Regions from separate parts of the Lysobacter sp. TAB13 genome, predicted to be linked through region 1. Evidence: riboswitches for the same ligand, from Rfam matches in the RefSeq annotation. Region 1 holds a riboswitch; the other holds the start of a gene.
The links. A riboswitch is a leader RNA that binds a small molecule or an ion and turns the genes downstream of it on or off. The one in region 1 is predicted to bind cobalamin.
Positions count from the first base shown of each region.

Region 2: linked by a shared signal. The riboswitch ahead of AB4Y92_RS01215 (CoA-acylating methylmalonate-semialdehyde dehydrogenase) and the one ahead of metE (5-methyltetrahydropteroyltriglutamate--homocysteine S-methyltransferase) in region 1 are both predicted to bind cobalamin.

Region 1 is NZ_JBFRDR010000030.1:33,874-37,951, reverse strand. It holds gene AB4Y92_RS23365 (hypothetical protein) at 1-29, shown strand, start outside; gene metE (5-methyltetrahydropteroyltriglutamate--homocysteine S-methyltransferase) at 185-2,464, opposite strand; cobalamin riboswitch at 2,662-2,932, opposite strand; partial or broken gene AB4Y92_RS23355 (DUF6053 domain-containing protein) at 3,050-3,121, shown strand; gene AB4Y92_RS23350 (hypothetical protein) at 3,368-4,078, shown strand, end outside.
Region 2 is NZ_JBFRDR010000001.1:355,983-360,060, forward strand. It holds gene AB4Y92_RS01210 (acyl-CoA dehydrogenase family protein) at 1-892, opposite strand, end outside; gene AB4Y92_RS01215 (CoA-acylating methylmalonate-semialdehyde dehydrogenase) at 904-2,418, opposite strand; cobalamin riboswitch at 2,559-2,778, opposite strand; gene AB4Y92_RS01220 (hypothetical protein) at 2,972-3,109, shown strand; gene AB4Y92_RS01225 (hypothetical protein) at 3,217-4,078, opposite strand, start outside.

The sequences.
Region 1 (4,078 bases):
GGTATGGCTGGATCAGCGCGCCGCAATAGCGGCGGCGTGGATCGACGAAGGCTTCGAGTGCGTCGCCGCCGCAGGCGAAAGCCATCGGATGCGGCGACGCGGATCGGTCGGCGAGCACCGATCCGAAGCCGCGTCGCCGCGAATCCGGGAGCGCCGGGAATCCTCCGCGGCGCTCATGCCGCGGCTATGCCGCCGTCAGGGCCGTTTTGCGCAGTCCCTCGGCCGCCTGCACCATCGCCTGCAACGCCGCCCGCACCTCCGGCCAGCCGCGCGTCTTCAGGCCGCAATCGGGATTGACCCACAACTGCGCCGGCTCCAGCACGTCCAGGGCCTTGTCGAGCAGTTCGCTCATCTCGGCCCGGCTGGGCACGCGCGGGGAGTGGATGTCGTACACGCCCGGGCCGATGCCGTTGGGATAGCGATAGCGCGCGAACGCGTCGAGCAGTTCCATGCGCGAACGCGAGGTCTCGATCGAGATCACGTCGGCGTCGAGCGCGGCGACCGCGTCGATGATGTCGTTGAACTCGGCGTAGCACATGTGGGTGTGGATCTGGGTGGCGTCGCCCACGCCGCTGGCGGCCAGGCGGAAGGATTCGCCGGCCCAGGCCAGATACGCCGGCCAGTCGGCGCGACGCAGCGGCAGGCCTTCGCGCAGCGCCGGCTCGTCGATCTGGATCACGGCGATGCCGGCGGTTTCCAGATCCAGCACTTCCTCGCGCAAGGCCAGGGCGATCTGCCGGCAACTGTCGGCGCGCGGCTGATCGTCGCGCACGAACGACCACTGCAGGATCGTCACCGGTCCGGTCAACATGCCCTTGACCGGGCGATCGGTCTGCGACTGCGCGTAGCGGGTCCAGTCCACGGTCATCGCCCGCGGCCGCGACACCTCGCCGAACAGCACCGGCGGCTTCACGCAACGCGAGCCGTAGCTTTGCACCCAGCCGTGCGCGGTGAAGGCGAAGCCGTCGAGCTGCTCGCCGAAGTATTCGACCATGTCGTTGCGTTCGAACTCGCCGTGCACCAGCACGTCGATGCCCAGCGCTTCCTGCTCGCGCAGACATTGCACGGTCTCGTTTTCGAGGAAGCTCTGGTAAGCGTCGTCGTCGATCTTGCCGGCCTTGTGCTCGGCGCGGGCGCGGCGAACTTGCGCGGTCTGCGGGAACGAGCCGATGGTGGTGGTCGGGAACAGCGGCAGATTCAGCCGTTCCTGCTGCAGCTTGGCGCGCTTGGGATAGGGCGAGACGCGATTGGCCATGGCCGGTTCGACCGCGGCCAGGCGCTTGCGCACGCCGGCGTTGCGCAGCAGCGGCGAAGCCAGGCGCGCGGCGCGAGCGCTCGCGGCCGCGGCCAGATCGCGTTCGGCTTCGGCGTTGCCGGCCAGGGCGTCGGCGAGCAGGCGCAGTTCTTCGATCTTCTGTTTGGCGTAGGCCATCCAATGCTTGAGCGGCGTCGGCAGCTTCTTTTCCAGATCCAGATCGGCCGGCACGTGCAGCAGCGAGCACGACGGCGCCAGCCATTTCGCCCGCGCGCCGGCGCGGCGCGCCAGACTCAGCGCGGCGTCGAGATCGGCGCGCCAGATGTTGCGGCCGTCCACCACGCCCAGGCTCAGCGCGCGGTCTTCCGGCAACAGCGGCAGCACGCTTTCCAGTTGCTGCGGCGCGCGCACCAGATCCAGGTGCAGGCCTTCCACCGGCAACTGCGCGGCCAGCGCGGCGTTGTCGCCGAGCGCGCCGAAGTAAGTAGTCAGCAGGCGCTGCGGCGCATCGACTTCGGCCAGCGCGGCGTAGGCGCGGCGGTAGGCGGCGCGGTCGGCGTCGTCCAGATCCAGCACCAGGGCCGGCTCGTCGATCTGCACCCACTGCGCGCCGGCGGCCTTGAGCTTGGACAGCAGTTCGGCGTAGGCGGGCAGCAGGTTGTCGAGCAGTTCGCGCGGATCGCCGCCATCGATTCGCTTGCCCAGCTTGAGCAGCGACACCGGGCCCAGCAGCACGGGGCGCGCCTCAAGGCCCAGGGCCTGCGCCTGCGCCAGTTCGGCCAGCGGCTTGTCGCCGCGCAGGGCGAAGCGCTGGTTGGCTTCGAACTGCGGCACCAGGTAGTGGTAGTTGGTGTCGAACCACTTGGTCATTTCCAGCGCGCGCAGATCGCGGCGACCGTCCTGCAGGCCGCGGGCGAGGGCGAAGTAACCGGTCAGCGGGTCTTCGTCGAACGCGGCGCGGTGCGAGGCGGGAATTGCGTCGAACAGCACGGTGGTGTCGAGCACATGGTCGTAGAGCGAGAAGTCGTTGACCGGCACGATGTCGGCGCCGGCCTCGCGCGCGAGCCGCCAATGGCGTTCGCGCAGGGCGGCGGCGGTGGCGTGCAGCGATTGCGCGTCGCTGTCGCCTTTCCAGAACGATTCCAAAGCTTGTTTCAGCTCGCGCCGCGCGCCGATGCGCGGGAAGCCGAGAGGGGTGACGCTGATCATGATGAGTACCTGCGATGCGTGGGCATGACGCAGGGCAACGAAGGAAACCACGGCCGCGCCGGCCCGCACGCGGATGCGCCGGACTCCATCGCGAACCTTGGCTTCGACCTTCGCCCCCGCGGGCGAACCGGTCCGCGCTGCGCGGACGGCGTGCGGACACGCCGTCCGGCGCCACGTGGGCCGGAGTCGGACGGAAGGCGAACCTTCCGGTCGCGGCAGGTCTTCGGGCTCGGGACTTGGAGCGAGAAGTAGAGTGCAGACGAGTGAGAAACGAGCCGAAGCCGATGCTTCGCTCACTTCCCACTTGTCTGAACTCTACCCTCGCTTTTTCCTACTGAGGCCGCTTCCCGGGCATACCGCCCAGTGCCATGGCCCGTTCGTTTCCCATACCGCTGCGGGGCAGCTCCGGATTCGAACCGGATTCCCTCTGGCCACCGCCGGCGCGAGGCCGTCGATGGCGTGTCCCATCGCTCTATCTTTATGAAGCGATGTTCACCGTAACGGCGCCAAGGTACGCAGCGGGCGGGGCGAAGTCAATCGGCCCATCCCGCGGACCGAAGCACGAAGTCTTTTGTAGGAGGGGCTTCAGCCCCGATGCTTTTGGCTCAGATCGCGGTGAACGGATCGAAAAGCATCGGGGCTAAAGCCCCTCCTACAAAAACCCCGGCGGCAACGGCTTGTTTGCGGTTTATGGCCCCTGCGCGGCGACACGCGCCCGGCCGGGTTTCCGGCGGCTGGCGTTCATCCGCCGCCGACGAAGATGGCCTCACGCTTACAACCGTAACGCCGCACCTCACGCCGCCGTTGAGCTTGGCGAAGGCTGGGGCTAACGTTTGCATAGGCGCTACGCGCACGGCGCGGACCAGGACGGTCCCGCGCGATCCCGAATCCGGTGGGTGGAACATGTTTTTCGAAAGGACCCCGTTACTGGCTGGCCTGCTCGCATCGTTGCTGTGCGCGCTGGTCCTGGCGGCGTGCGCGAAGGATCCGCCGGCGCCGGCACAGGACGAGTCGGTCACCCTGGGCAGCCAGAACGAGATGCCCAAGGTCGCGCCGGTGCCGCCGAGCGAAGAGGACATCCTCAAGGGCACCTATTGGCCGCCGGCCAAGCTCGACGGCGGCGTCGCCCGGATCAGCTGCGAATACGACTACCCGCAATTCGGCGAAGGCCAGCGGCTGACCTCGCTGGAGTTCTTCAGCCTGGTCGATGCGCTGTCGCCGTGTCAGGCGCGCGGGGTGGTGCGGCTGCGCTATCAGGGCAAGATCGGCGCCGGCTTCACCGCGCTGGTGCAGCGCGTTTCGGCGATGGCCACGCGCATGGAGATCCAGACCCGCATCCTGGATATCGACTCCAGCGGCGGCCATGTCGAAGAAGCGATCCGCGCCGGCGATTCGATCGCCGAATCGGGCTGGGCGATCTGGGTGCGCGAGGACTCGGTCTGCCACAGCGCCTGCGTGCTGGTGCTGGCCGCGGGCGACACGCGTTCGGTCGAGGGCAAGGTCGGCATCCACCGGCTGATGCGCGACCGCTCCACCGCGACCTCGCGCGCCGAGCTCAGCCGCGAACTGCGCGCGATCAACCAGCAGGTGCGCGACTACCTGGAGCGCAACGGC
Region 2 (4,078 bases), on a different contig from region 1:
GTTGCGTGGCCATGTCGGCGAGCTTGAACTGCAACACCTGGAACTCGGCGAGTTTCTTGCCGAACTGGCGGCGTTCGCCCATGTAGCGGCGGGCCGCGTCCAAGGCGCCCTGGGCCGCGCCGAGCGAGCAACTGGCGATGTTGATGCGGCCGCCGTCGAGCCCCTTCATCGCGATCTTGAAGCCGTCGCCTTCGCGTCCGAGCAGATTGCGCGCCGGCACGCGCACGTTCTCGAAGCTGATGCCGCGCGTGGGCTGGCTGTTCCAGCCCATCTTTTCTTCCTTGCGGCCGTAGGCGATGCCGGCGCTGTCGGCGGCGACCGCGAACGCGCTGATGCCGCGCGCACCGTCGCCGCCGGTGCGCGCCATCACCACCAGCATGTCGGTGGCGCCGGCGCCGGAAATGAAAGCCTTCGCGCCGTTGAGCACGTAGTCCTCGCCATCGCGCACGGCGCGGGTTTTCAGCGAGGCCGCATCCGATCCCGCGCCCGGTTCGGTCAGGCAATACGAGGCCAGACTGCGTCCGCTGGCCAGGGCCGGCCCCCATTGTTCGCGCACCGCGTCGCCGGCGTGCGCGGTCAGCATCCAGGTCGCCATGTTGTGGATGCTGATGAAAGCCGCGGTGGACGGATCGACCGCGGCCAGTTCCTCGAACACGATCGCCGCGTCCAGCCGGCTCAAGCCCGAGCCGCCGGCGGCTTCGTCCACATACAGGCCGCAGAAGCCGAGTTCGCCGGCCTGAGCGATGGCTTCGCGCGGAAAGATGCCTTGCGCGTCCCAATGCGCCGCATGCGGCGCTAACCGTGCCAGAGCGAAGTCGCGCGCCGCATCGCGGTACGCGGCCTGTTCTTCGCTCAGGCCGGTCGGCACCACCGACGCGGCCTGCCAGTCCATGACCGCGGCCATCACTTGAGACTGATCGTGGTGTTGACGCCGTGACCCAGGGTCTCGTCGTCGAACCAGCGCGCGGTGACGGTCTTGGTCTGGGTGTAGAAGGTCACCACCTGCTTGCCGTACGGGCCCAGGTCGCCGAGCTTGGAGGCGCGCGAGCCGGTGAACGAGAACAGCGGAACCGGCACCGGAATCGGCACGTTGATGCCGACCTGGCCGACGTCGATCTCTTCCTGGAACCTGCGCGCGGCGGCGCCGGACTGGGTGAAGATCGCGGTGCCGTTGCCGTTGGGATTGGCGTTGATCAGKGCGATCGCCTCATCCAGCGTATCCACGCCCAGGATCACCAGCACCGGTCCGAAAATTTCTTCCTGGTAGATGCGCATGCCCGGCTCGACGCCGGAGAAGATCGTCGGGCCGACGAAATTGCCTTGCTGATAACCGGGCACGGCGGGATTGCGGCCATCGAGTTCCAGCACCGCGCCCTGCTCCACGCCCGAGGCGATCAGGCCTTCGACGCGTTCGCGCGCGGCGCAGGAAATCACCGGACCCACGTCGGTGCCCGGCTCGGTGCCGGCGTTGACCTTGAGCGTGCGCGCCTTGGCGACCAGATCCGGAATCCACTGCCGCGCTTCGCCGACCAGCACTACGGTGGACGCGGCCATGCAGCGCTGTCCGGCCGCGCCGAAGGCGGCGCCGGCCATGGCGTTGAGGGTTTGTTCCTTGTTCGCGTCGGGCAGCACGATGGCGTGATTCTTCGCGCCCATCATGCATTGCACGCGCTTGCCGGCGAGCGAGGCGCGGCGATACACGTGGGTGCCGACCTTGGTCGAACCGACGAACGACACCGCGCGGATATCGGCGTGATCGCAGATCGCATTCACCACATCCTCGCCGCCGTGGACGACGTTGAGCACGCCCTTGGGAACGCCGGCCTGCAGCGCCAGTTCGACCAGACGCATGGTCACCAGCGGATCCTGCTCGGACGGCTTGAGCACGAAGGTGTTGCCGGTGGCGATGGCCATCGGGAACATCCACAGCGGAATCATCGCCGGGAAATTGAACGGCGTGATGCCCGCGCACACGCCCAGCGGTTGCAGCAAGGTGTAGGTATCGACGCCGCCGGCGACGTTGTTGGCCAACTCGCCCAGTTGCAGATTGCCGATCGCCGCGGCGTGCTCGACCACTTCCAGGCCGCGGAACACGTCGCCTTCGGCATCGGGCAAGGTCTTGCCCTGCTCGGAGGTCAGGATCGCGGCGAGCTCGCTCATGTGCTCGCGGATCAGCTGCTGATACTTCAGGAAGATGCGCGCACGCGCACCGATCGGGGTCTTGCGCCAGGTCTTGAACGCGCGTGCGGCCGAAGCCACCGCCGCGCCCACTTCCTCGGCCGTGGCCATCGGCACGCGCGCCAGCACCGCCTGGGTGGCCGGATTGACGACGTCGCGCCACTGCGTGCTGCGGGATTCGACGAATTCGCCGTCGATCAAAAGCTTGACCGTCGCGACCTCGGTCGCAACGCGATGCATATCGTTCATGGTGGTCTCCGTATCGCACACCCGCGAAAGCGAGGGCTGCGGAGACGCGCGACAAGACGAAACGATGGCGGACGCACGCCGCATCGAATCAGCCCGTCAGGTTGCCCGCCGCAACACTCGAGGAGGACATCTCCCGATGTCCGCCACGGGCCGGTCTCCGGGCTTGCGAGCGATGCCGAAGCATCACCCCGACACCTTCCCGCGCGAGCGCAGTGGTCAACGTCGGGTGTTCTCGCCTACCGTTGCGGGGGCAGCGTCGGAATTGGACGATCACGTCCGCACCGACTTCCCGTTTCACCCTGCGCGCCGGTATGGACCGGCGTGCAAGGCACCTGTGGCGGGCGAAGTGTAGTGCTTGCGGCCCTGGGCGGACAAGCCGCATCGCGACGGGCGCATCGCTCGCGTTCGTTCAGATCGGACGCAAGCGCTGGATGCGGGCCGGCGTCAAGTCATCGACGCGGCTCGAACGGTGGTGGATTCACCACGCGGATCACAAAGCGATGCGATGACATGCATCGCGGCTCAAATAGTCATATCGATGACGATGCGTGCGTTGCTGCATCGAATGTGCGCCCCGCGCCGGTTCATCGCCTTACTGCGGCGCCAGATCGATAGCGCCATCGTTGCGATCATGCAGACGCCGATGGTTCGCATCGATGCGCTCAGCGCCGGCTTCGTTTGAATCGCACGCGTTAACGATGCGCGCTTCAACGCCGTAACCGCACCGCCGATGGCAACGCGGCGAACAACGAACAGCCGATGCGTCGGCACTCGATCAAGCCGCCCGGGTCAGCTCGCGCACGTCGCTAATTGTTGTTTCGCGTACCAGATCGCGCGGCGCGCCTGGTCGTAGGCCATGTCGGCCGAACGCGGCAGCAGTTGTTCGGCGCGGATCGGATCGACGCCGCTGGCCATCGCGCGTTCGATGCGCTGAAGTTCGTCCACGCGCACGATCGCCGGCGCCAGCAACTCGCGCAGCCGCTTGCGCTCGCAGCCGCCGTGGCTGGCTTCGACTTCGCCGATCGCCTGACGGATGCGGCGGCTGGCCTCGCCTTGCAGGCCCGGCGCGGGCTCGAACGCGATCGGCGCGGCCTTGTAGGCATCGCCGGTGGCTTCGCTGCCCAGGTCCGAGGGCCGCTCATGCAGCGCCGGATTGAATCGCACCGGCGGCGGCGGCCGCGCGCGCGCCTGCTGAATGTCGCGCTTGAACGGCATCGCGTCGGCGATTTTCTGCAGCCGCTTGGTCGCCTTGCCCAGCAAGGCCTTGCCCAGGGTGCCTTCGGTGGCCCAATCCGATTCGAATCCGGTCGGCGGCACGTCGATCGGATTGCGGCGTTCGAAGGTGTTCTTGGCGGCTACGAATTTGGGATCGTCCGGATCGCCCGGCGCGCGGCCGGGCGGCGGGCGCATCGGGTCGGATTCCGGCAGCGCGACGCGGCCGTCGGCGTTGAATAGGCGGCTGGTGGCCGCGGGCGGCGGCGTGTTTGCTGCGGTTTGCTTGCGCGGCGGCGATGGCTCGGGTTGCGCGGGCCGGGGCGTGTTCGCGGCGACGCTCGCCGGCGAAGGCGCGTGCGGGCGGTCGCGTGGCGTGGGTATGGGTACGAAGTCCGGCTCGCTCGGCGGCTCAACGGGCGGCGGCACGCGCTCGATC